Regions from separate parts of the Methylopila musalis genome, predicted to be linked through region 2. Evidence: predicted binding sites of a transcription regulator. Region 2 holds the regulator's gene; the other holds the start of a gene.
The links. Region 2 encodes HrcA, which represses chaperone genes, less so after heat shock. Its sites were predicted from a motif close to GTTAGCACTCNCNNNNNGNGAGTGCTAAC; they were not measured.
Positions count from the first base shown of each region.

Region 1 (3,960 bases), on a different contig from region 2:
TGACGATGGTGCCCGGCTCCTCCGCGCCGCGATAGGGCACCGTGGTGCGGGCGAATTTCGGATCGAGGCCCCGGCGGGTCTGGGGCGCGGCGCCGGCGCCGGACGGCGGCCCGGCGTAACGCGGCTGGACCTGCCGCACCTGCGGCGGGCGGGCCTCGTACGGGTCGCCATAGGCGTCGCCGTAATCCTCCTCGTAGTAGCGGCGGTACGACCGGCCGCGCCACTCGTCGCTCCCGTAGCCGCGCTCGACCGAGGCCCGCTCGCGCGCGGACGGGATCCGCCGCGGCTGGCGATAGACGGGCTCGTCCTCGAACATGTCCTGGATGAAGCGGTCGCCCCGGGACGAGCGGCGGATCACCCGCGGCTCGTCGTCATAGACGTAGCGCTCGACCACCCGGGCCTCGGAGCGGTCGCGGCGCACATAGTCCGGCGCCTCGATGACGCGCGTCTGGGCGAAGGCCGCGCCCGACGGGGCGAGCAGCGCGACGGCGAGCGCGGCGAGCGGCGCGAGGCGGAAGACAGACACGGGTTTCACACTCCTCGAACGGCCGGGACGGCCACGATTAAACGGCGCCAGAGCCTTACGTTGCATGAACGACTGCGTGAGCCTTCCGCGCCGACCATGGCGAAAAGGGGTCCGCGGCGGCGGGCTCCGAACGGTCGCGCCTCTCCTGTCGCACGCGGGCGACACTCCGGCCCTGCGCTTGTCACCCCTTTTTCGCCGTGACAGAACGGCCCCTGCGGCCGAACCGGCCGGCGTGCGGGAGACGACCATGACCGAGGTCCTGATCCGGGAGGCCGTCGACGCGGACGGGCCTGAACTGATCCGTCTCGCCGAGGCGACGCTGGCCGAGCACGCCGAGAACGACGGCGTCGAGAGCTTCGGCCCGGCCTTCGCCGCCCCCGCCAGCGGCTTCGCCGGCCGCGGCGGCCGGCTGTGGGTTATGGCGGACGCGAGCGGCGCGCTCGTCGGCGCGCTCGGCGTCGCGGCCCATGTGCGGCCGCAGGAGTTCGAGATCGAAGCGCTGTTCCTCGCGCCCTCGGTCCGGGGCCAGGGCTTCGCGCTGGCGCTTCTCGCCGGCGCCGACGCCTTCGCCGCCGCCTCGAGCGCCGTGCGCCTCACCGCCTGGATCGACACGCGCTTCACCGGCGCGATCCGGTTCCTGCTGCGGCACGGTTTCGTGCGCCTGCCCGGCACGCGCGCCCGGCACGACGGCTCGAACGCGCTGACGCGGCATTACGCCCGCGACGTCGCCGCCGCGGCCTGACGTTCGGATTGTTTCAGCCGACCGCCTTGCGCAGCTCGCCGAGCCTGCGGCGCGTGACCTGCCACGAGCCGTAGCCCAGCCGGCGCTCGATCTCCCCTTGCGCGACGCGCCACAGCGGCAGCGCGGCGTCGAGCGCTTCGCGCCCCTTCTGGGTCAGGGTGGGCTTGCGGCGGCCGTTCACGCCCTTCTCGGGCATGACGAGACCTTCTTTCCGCAGCAACTGGAGATTGCGCACCAGCGTGGTGCGCTCGATCTCGATCCGATCGGCGAGATCGGTGATCGAGCCCGCCTCGTCGGCCTCGATGGCGGCGAGCAGCACGAACTGCGTGCCCTTCAGCCCGGACGGCCGCAAGGCGTCGTCGTAGAAACGCGTCACGGCGCGGGCGGCCATGCGGGTGTGCGAGCACGCGCACATGGTGTGGATGTCGAGAATCTCGTCTCTCGTCGCCATGAGGCAGGATCGCGCCAAATTCCGACCGAAATCAAGGATTTTGACGCAGGCGCGCCCTCCGCCGGACGCATTGCGTCAGCGGACCCGCCACACCCGCGACATGCGGGTCGGATATCCACGCCAGACGACGCGCCGCCGTTTCCGCGAGCAGGCTGGCTCGCCACCGATCGACTGTTGCGGAAACCGGCTCCCCAAGCCTCTTCGCAGCGCAAAAAAACGCGGAGCCTCGGTCGCGGCGTCCTTGACAGCGCGGGGCGTCGTTCGTATCTCGCCGGCTGTTAGCGCTCTTCCGATGAGAGTGCTAACGCGCCGGCGCCAAGACGCCGGAGGGTACATTTGGATCGCGAAGCGTCTCCGCAAGCGCTCGAGAGGAATTCACCTATGGCATTTCGTCCGCTGCACGACCGCGTGGTCGTCCGCCGCCTGACCGCCGAAGAGAAGTCCAAGGGCGGCATCATCATTCCGGATACCGCCAAGGAAAAGCCGCAGGAAGGCGAAGTCGTCGCCGTCGGCGCCGGCGCCCGTGACGAGAACGGCAAGATCGTCGCTCTCGACGTGAAGTCCGGCGACAAGATCCTGTTCGGCAAGTGGTCGGGCACCGAGGTCAAGATCGACGGCGAAGACCTGCTCATCATGAAGGAGTCGGACATCCTCGGCGTCATCGCCTGAGGCTTTTCGACCTTTCGTTCACGCCCGGCGGGGCCCGCGCCTGAACGGCGCCGCGGCCGGCCGGATCGAACCTGACACATCGCTCAAGGGAGCACTCACATGGCTGCGAAAGACGTACGTTTTTCCGCCGACGCGCGCGACAAGATGCTGCGCGGCGTCGACATCCTCGCCAACGCGGTGAAGGTCACGCTCGGCCCGAAGGGTCGTAACGTCGTGATCGAGAAGTCCTTCGGCGCTCCGCGCATCACCAAGGACGGCGTCACCGTCGCCAAGGAGATCGAGCTCGAGGACAAGTTCGAGAACATGGGCGCCCAGATGGTGCGCGAAGTGGCCTCGAAGACCAACGACCTCGCCGGCGACGGCACCACCACCGCGACCGTGCTCGCCCAGGCGATCGTCCGCGAGGGCGCCAAGTCGGTGGCCGCCGGCATGAACCCGATGGACCTGAAGCGCGGCGTCGATCAGGCCGTCGCCAAGGTGATCGAGCACCTCAAGGCCTCGTCCAAGAAGATCGCCACCTCCGCCGAAGTGGCGCAGGTCGGCACGATCTCTGCGAACGGCGACAAGGAAGTCGGCGAGATGATCGCCAGCGCCATGCAGAAGGTCGGCAACGAGGGCGTCATCACGGTCGAGGAAGCCAAGAGCTTCGAGACCGAGCTCGAAGTCGTCGAGGGCATGCAGTTCGATCGCGGCTACCTGTCGCCGTACTTCGTGACCAACGCCGAGAAGATGATCGCCGAGCTCGAGGATCCGTATATCCTCATCCACGAGAAGAAGCTCTCCGGCCTGCAGGCGATCCTGCCGGTGCTCGAGGCCGTGGTGCAGTCGGGCAAGCCGCTCGTCATCATCGCCGAGGACATCGAGGGCGAGGCGCTCGCCACGCTCGTCGTCAACAAGCTCCGCGGCGGCCTGAAGGTCGCGGCCGTGAAGGCGCCGGGCTTCGGCGACCGTCGCAAGGCCATGCTCGAGGACATCGCGATCCTGACCAACGGCCAGGTCATCTCCGAGGATCTCGGCATCAAGCTCGAGAACGTCACCCTCGACATGCTCGGCCGCGCCAAGAAGGTCGTGCTCGAGAAGGAAAAGACCACGATCGTGGACGGCTCCGGCGAGAAGGACTCGATCGAAGGCCGCGTCGCCCAGATCAAGGCCCAGATCGAAGAGACCACCTCCGACTACGACCGTGAGAAGCTCCAGGAGCGTCTCGCCAAGCTGGCTGGCGGCGTGGCCGTCATCCGCGTCGGCGGCGCGACCGAGATCGAGGTCAAGGAAAAGAAGGACCGCATCGACGACGCCCTCAACGCCACCCGCGCGGCGGTCGAGGAAGGCATCGTTCCGGGCGGCGGCACCGCTCTGCTGCGCTCCAAGAAGGTGATCGCCGACCTGAAGTTCGACAACGCGGACATCCAGGCGGGCGTGAACATCGTGCTGAAGGCGCTCGAGGCCCCGATCCGTCAGATCTCGGCCAACGCGGGCGTCGAGGGCTCGATCGTCGTCGGCAAGCTGCTGGAGAACGCCTCCGCCACCGCCGGCTTCAACGCCCAGACGGAAGAGTACGTCGACATGATCGAG
Region 1 is NZ_JBHTMX010000010.1:10,230-14,189, reverse strand. Features, by position in the region: gene ACFQ4O_RS03035 (L,D-transpeptidase) at 1-526, opposite strand, end outside; gene ACFQ4O_RS03030 (GNAT family N-acetyltransferase) at 774-1,268, shown strand; gene ACFQ4O_RS03025 (MarR family winged helix-turn-helix transcriptional regulator) at 1,282-1,719, opposite strand; gene groES (co-chaperone GroES) at 2,101-2,388, shown strand; gene groL (chaperonin GroEL) at 2,488-3,960, shown strand, end outside.
Region 1: the regulator HrcA is predicted to act here: its motif matches at 1,997-2,025, upstream of groES (co-chaperone GroES).

Region 2 (3,960 bases):
CCCGCCTGCTCGGTCACCTCCTGCGTCACGTCCCACAGGGCGCGCGAGGTGTCCTCGTCCGGCGTCTTCAGCTTGCCGGCGGCGTAGAGCGCGTGGAAGGGCGTGCCTTCCTCGATGGTGAGCTGGTAGAGCGACAGGTGCTCCGGCGCATGGGCGATGGCCTGCGTCAGCTCGCTCCGCCAGGCGTCGGGGGTCTGGCCGGGGCGGGCGTAGATGAGGTCGAACGAGGCGCGGGGGAAGATCGAGGTGGCGAGCCGCACCGCGGCCATGGCCTCGTCCACGCTGTGCAGCCGGCCGAGCGCCGCGAGGTCGCCCGCGTTCAGCGCCTGCACGCCGAGCGACACCCGGTTCACGCCCGCGGCGCGGTAGCCGCGGAACCGCTCCGCCTCCACGCTGGTGGGATTGGCCTCCAGCGTCACCTCCACGCCGTCCTCCACGCCCCAGGCGCCGGCGATGGCGTCGAGGATCCCGCCCACGGTCTCCGGCGTCATCAGCGAGGGCGTGCCGCCGCCGAAGAAGATGGAGCCCACCCGGCGCCCCGGCGCCAGCGCCGCCATATGCGCGATCTCCCGCCGGAAGGCGGCGAGGAAGCGCGGCTGATCCACGCCCTTGTGGCGCACGTGGCTGTTGAAGTCGCAATAGGGGCACTTGGCCGCGCAGAACGGCCAATGGACATAGACGCCGAAGCCGGGCTCGGCCGTCATCGCGGCGGGCCTTCGGGGAACAGCGCCGCCATCAGCTCGCCGAAGGCGCGGGCGCGGTGGGACAGGCCTGTGGCCCGGCCGTCCCAGTCCCATTCCACGCCGTGCTTCTCCTCGGAGCTCATCTCGCCGAAGGTGCGATGATGCCCTTCGGGAAGGAAGACCGGGTCGTAGCCGAAGCCGAGCTGTCCCCGCGGCGGCCACACGATCGCGCCCCGGACGGCGCCTTCCACGTCGAGCCCCTCGCCCGACGGCCAGGCGAGGCACAGCGCCGCCACGAAGGCCGCGCGGCGCTGGTCGGGGGTCACGGCGCCCCGGTCCTGAAGGTCCTCCTCCACCCGCTCCATGGCGCCGGCGAAGTCCTTGTCCGGCCCGGCCCAGCGGGCGGAGAAGATGCCCGGCGCGCCCCACAGCGCCTCGACCGCGAGGCCAGAATCGTCGGCGAGCGCCGGCAGGCCGGAGGCGATCGCGGCGGCCTCGGCCTTGATGCGGGCGTTCTCGGCGTAGGTGGTGCCGGTCTCCTCGGGCTCGGCGAGGCCGAGCTCCCCCGCCGACACGAGCTCCACCGGGAACGCCGCCAGCAGTTCGCGGAATTCGGCCAGCTTGCCGGCGTTGTGGGTGGCGATCACCAGGCGGGGCCCGAGCGGCGGCAGTTCGATCATCGAGGTCTTGTCCCGAAGCCGGTCGCTCGTCCGCGGCGCGGACGCTCCGGCGCTGAATTCACGCCACGGCGGCCTTCTGAAGCGCCACGAGATCCGCGCAGCCGCTTTTGGCGAGCCGCAGAAGCTCCATCAGCTCCTCGTCCGAGAACGGCGCGCCCTCCGCCGTGCCCTGCACCTCGACGATGCCGCCGGAGCCGGTGAGCACGAAATTGGCGTCGGTCTGCGCCTCTGAATCCTCGGCGTAGTCGAGGTCGAGCACCGGCTGGCCGCGATAGACGCCGCAGGAGATGGCGGCCACATGGTCCTTCAGCGCCGGGCCGCGCAGCATGTCGCGCGCTTTCATCCAGGCGAGGCAATCGTGCAGCGCCACCCAGGCGCCGGTGATGGAGGCGGTGCGGGTGCCGCCGTCCGCCTGCAGCACGTCGCAGTCCACCGTGATCTGGCGCTCGCCGAGCATGCGCAGGTCCACCACCGCGCGGAGCGAGCGGCCGATCAGGCGCTGGATCTCCTGGGTGCGGCCGGAGGGCTTGCCGGCGGTGGATTCGCGCCGGGTGCGCTCGTGGGTCGCGCGGGGCAGCATGGCGTATTCGGCGGTCACCCAGCCGCGCCCCTGCCCGCGCAGCCAGCCGGGGGCCTTCTCCTCCAGCGACGCGCAGCACAAGACATGGGTCTCGCCGAACTTCACCAGGCAGGAGCCTTCCGCGTAGCGCGCCACGTTCCGCTCGAGGGTGACGGGACGCAAGGCGTCGAAGGCGCGCTTGGACGGACGGGTGGTCATGAAGGCCTGCTGCGTTTGGAATTCGTTAAGAGGTCGGATCGCGCGCCTTTCTGCCTCTCCGCAGCCTGCGCCGCAAGCGGGTCGCGCTTGATCGCGCCGATGGATCGGGAAACAATTCCATCATGTCCATCGAACGCCCCATCGCCACCGAAGCCCTCGCCGGCCTGCGCCAGCTCGACCAGCGCTCCCGCGACATCTTCCGCCGCATCGTCGACACCTATCTCGCCACCGGCGAACCGCTCGGCTCCCGCAACGCCTCGCGGCTGCTGTCGGTGTCGCTGTCGCCGGCCTCGGTGCGCAACGTCATGGCCGATCTCGAAGCGCTCGGCCTGATCTACGCGCCCCACACCAGCGCCGGCCGGCTGCCGACCGAGTTCGGCCTGCGATTCTTCGTCGACGCCATGCTGGAGGTGGGCGACCTCGCGGAGGAGGACCGCGCCGCGATCGAACGGCAGGTGCAGGGCGCGGGCGCCCACCGCGCGGTGGAGGACGTGCTGACCGACGCCTCCGCGCTGCTGTCGGGCCTGTCGCGCGGCGCGGGCGTGGTGGTGACCTCGAAGCAGGACCCCGCCATCCGCCATCTGGAGTTCGTGCCGCTCGCGCCCGAAAAAGCGCTCGCCGTGCTGGTGGGCGAGGACGGATCGGTGGAGAACCGCATCGTCGCGCTGCCCAAGGGCCTGCCGCCCTCGGCGCTGACGGAGGCCGCGAACTTCCTCAACGCGCGGGTGCGCGGCCGCACGCTGAAGGAGGCCCGCGCCGCGATCGAGGAGGCGGTGGAGAGCGCCAAGCGCGAGCTGGACGAGCTGTCCGCCGACGTGGTCGCCGCCGGGCTCGCGAGCTGGGCCGGCGCCGCCGCCGGCGCGCCGCGCCAGCTCATCGTGCGCGGCCAGGCCAACCTGCTCGAGGACCTGAAGGCGCTGGAGGATCTGGAGCGCGTGCGCCTGCTGCTCGAGGACCTCGAGGGCAAGAAGGATGTGATCGAGCTGCTCGGCCGCGCCGAATCCGCCGACGGCGTGCGCATCTTCATCGGCTCGGAGAACAAGCTGTTCTCGCTGTCCGGATCGTCGATGGTGGCCGCCCCGTTCCGGGACGGCGACCAGAAGATCGTCGGCGTGCTCGGCGTCATCGGCCCGACGCGGCTGAACTACGCCCGCGTGGTGCCGATGGTCGACTACACCGCCCGGCTCGTCGGCCGGGTGCTGGGCGGCTGAGGCGGGGGCGCCCGAAGCCCCCCCGCGCGCCGCTCAGTTGATGTTCGGGTCAGGCATGTCGCGCAGATTGACCACGCGGCCGAGGCCGAAATCCATGTCGCCGGGCTTGAAGCCCTCGGCGCACTCGCCGACGCGCTTCGCCTCGATGGTGGTCTGCTGCGAGGACGGGCCGGCGGGCGTCGTGCGCTGCACGCCTTCGGGGGCGTTGCTGCCCTCCATCCGCACGTCGGTGCGCATCACATAGGCGCTGTTGAAGTCGCCGGTGACGACGCTGCGGGAGAAGGTCTTCATCTCGCCGATCGCGCAGTCGCTCTCCAGCACCAGCGCGTCGCCCTCGGTCTTCTGCTCCTGGCGCGAGCAGAGCCGCGAGGCCGCGCCGGCGAACTTGGCGTTCAGCAGCTTGTCCGTCTCGGCGTCGAGGCACATGCGGATGATCTGCGGCGGCATGGCGGCGGTGTCCACCTGCACCTTCATCTCCCACTGGCCGGGGGCGCGGGGCGGCAGGTTGAACCCGGCGGCGAGGGCCGGCGCGACGAGGGCGGCGAGCGCGGCCGCGGCGTAGACAGGACGCATGGCAAATCTTCCCGATTGAACCGGGCGCACCATAC
Region 2 is NZ_JBHTMX010000154.1:2,423-6,382, forward strand. Features, by position in the region: gene hemW (radical SAM family heme chaperone HemW) at 1-704, opposite strand, end outside; gene rdgB (RdgB/HAM1 family non-canonical purine NTP pyrophosphatase) at 701-1,363, opposite strand; gene rph (ribonuclease PH) at 1,422-2,141, opposite strand; gene hrcA (heat-inducible transcriptional repressor HrcA) at 2,264-3,352, shown strand; gene ACFQ4O_RS13535 (DUF3617 domain-containing protein) at 3,386-3,925, opposite strand.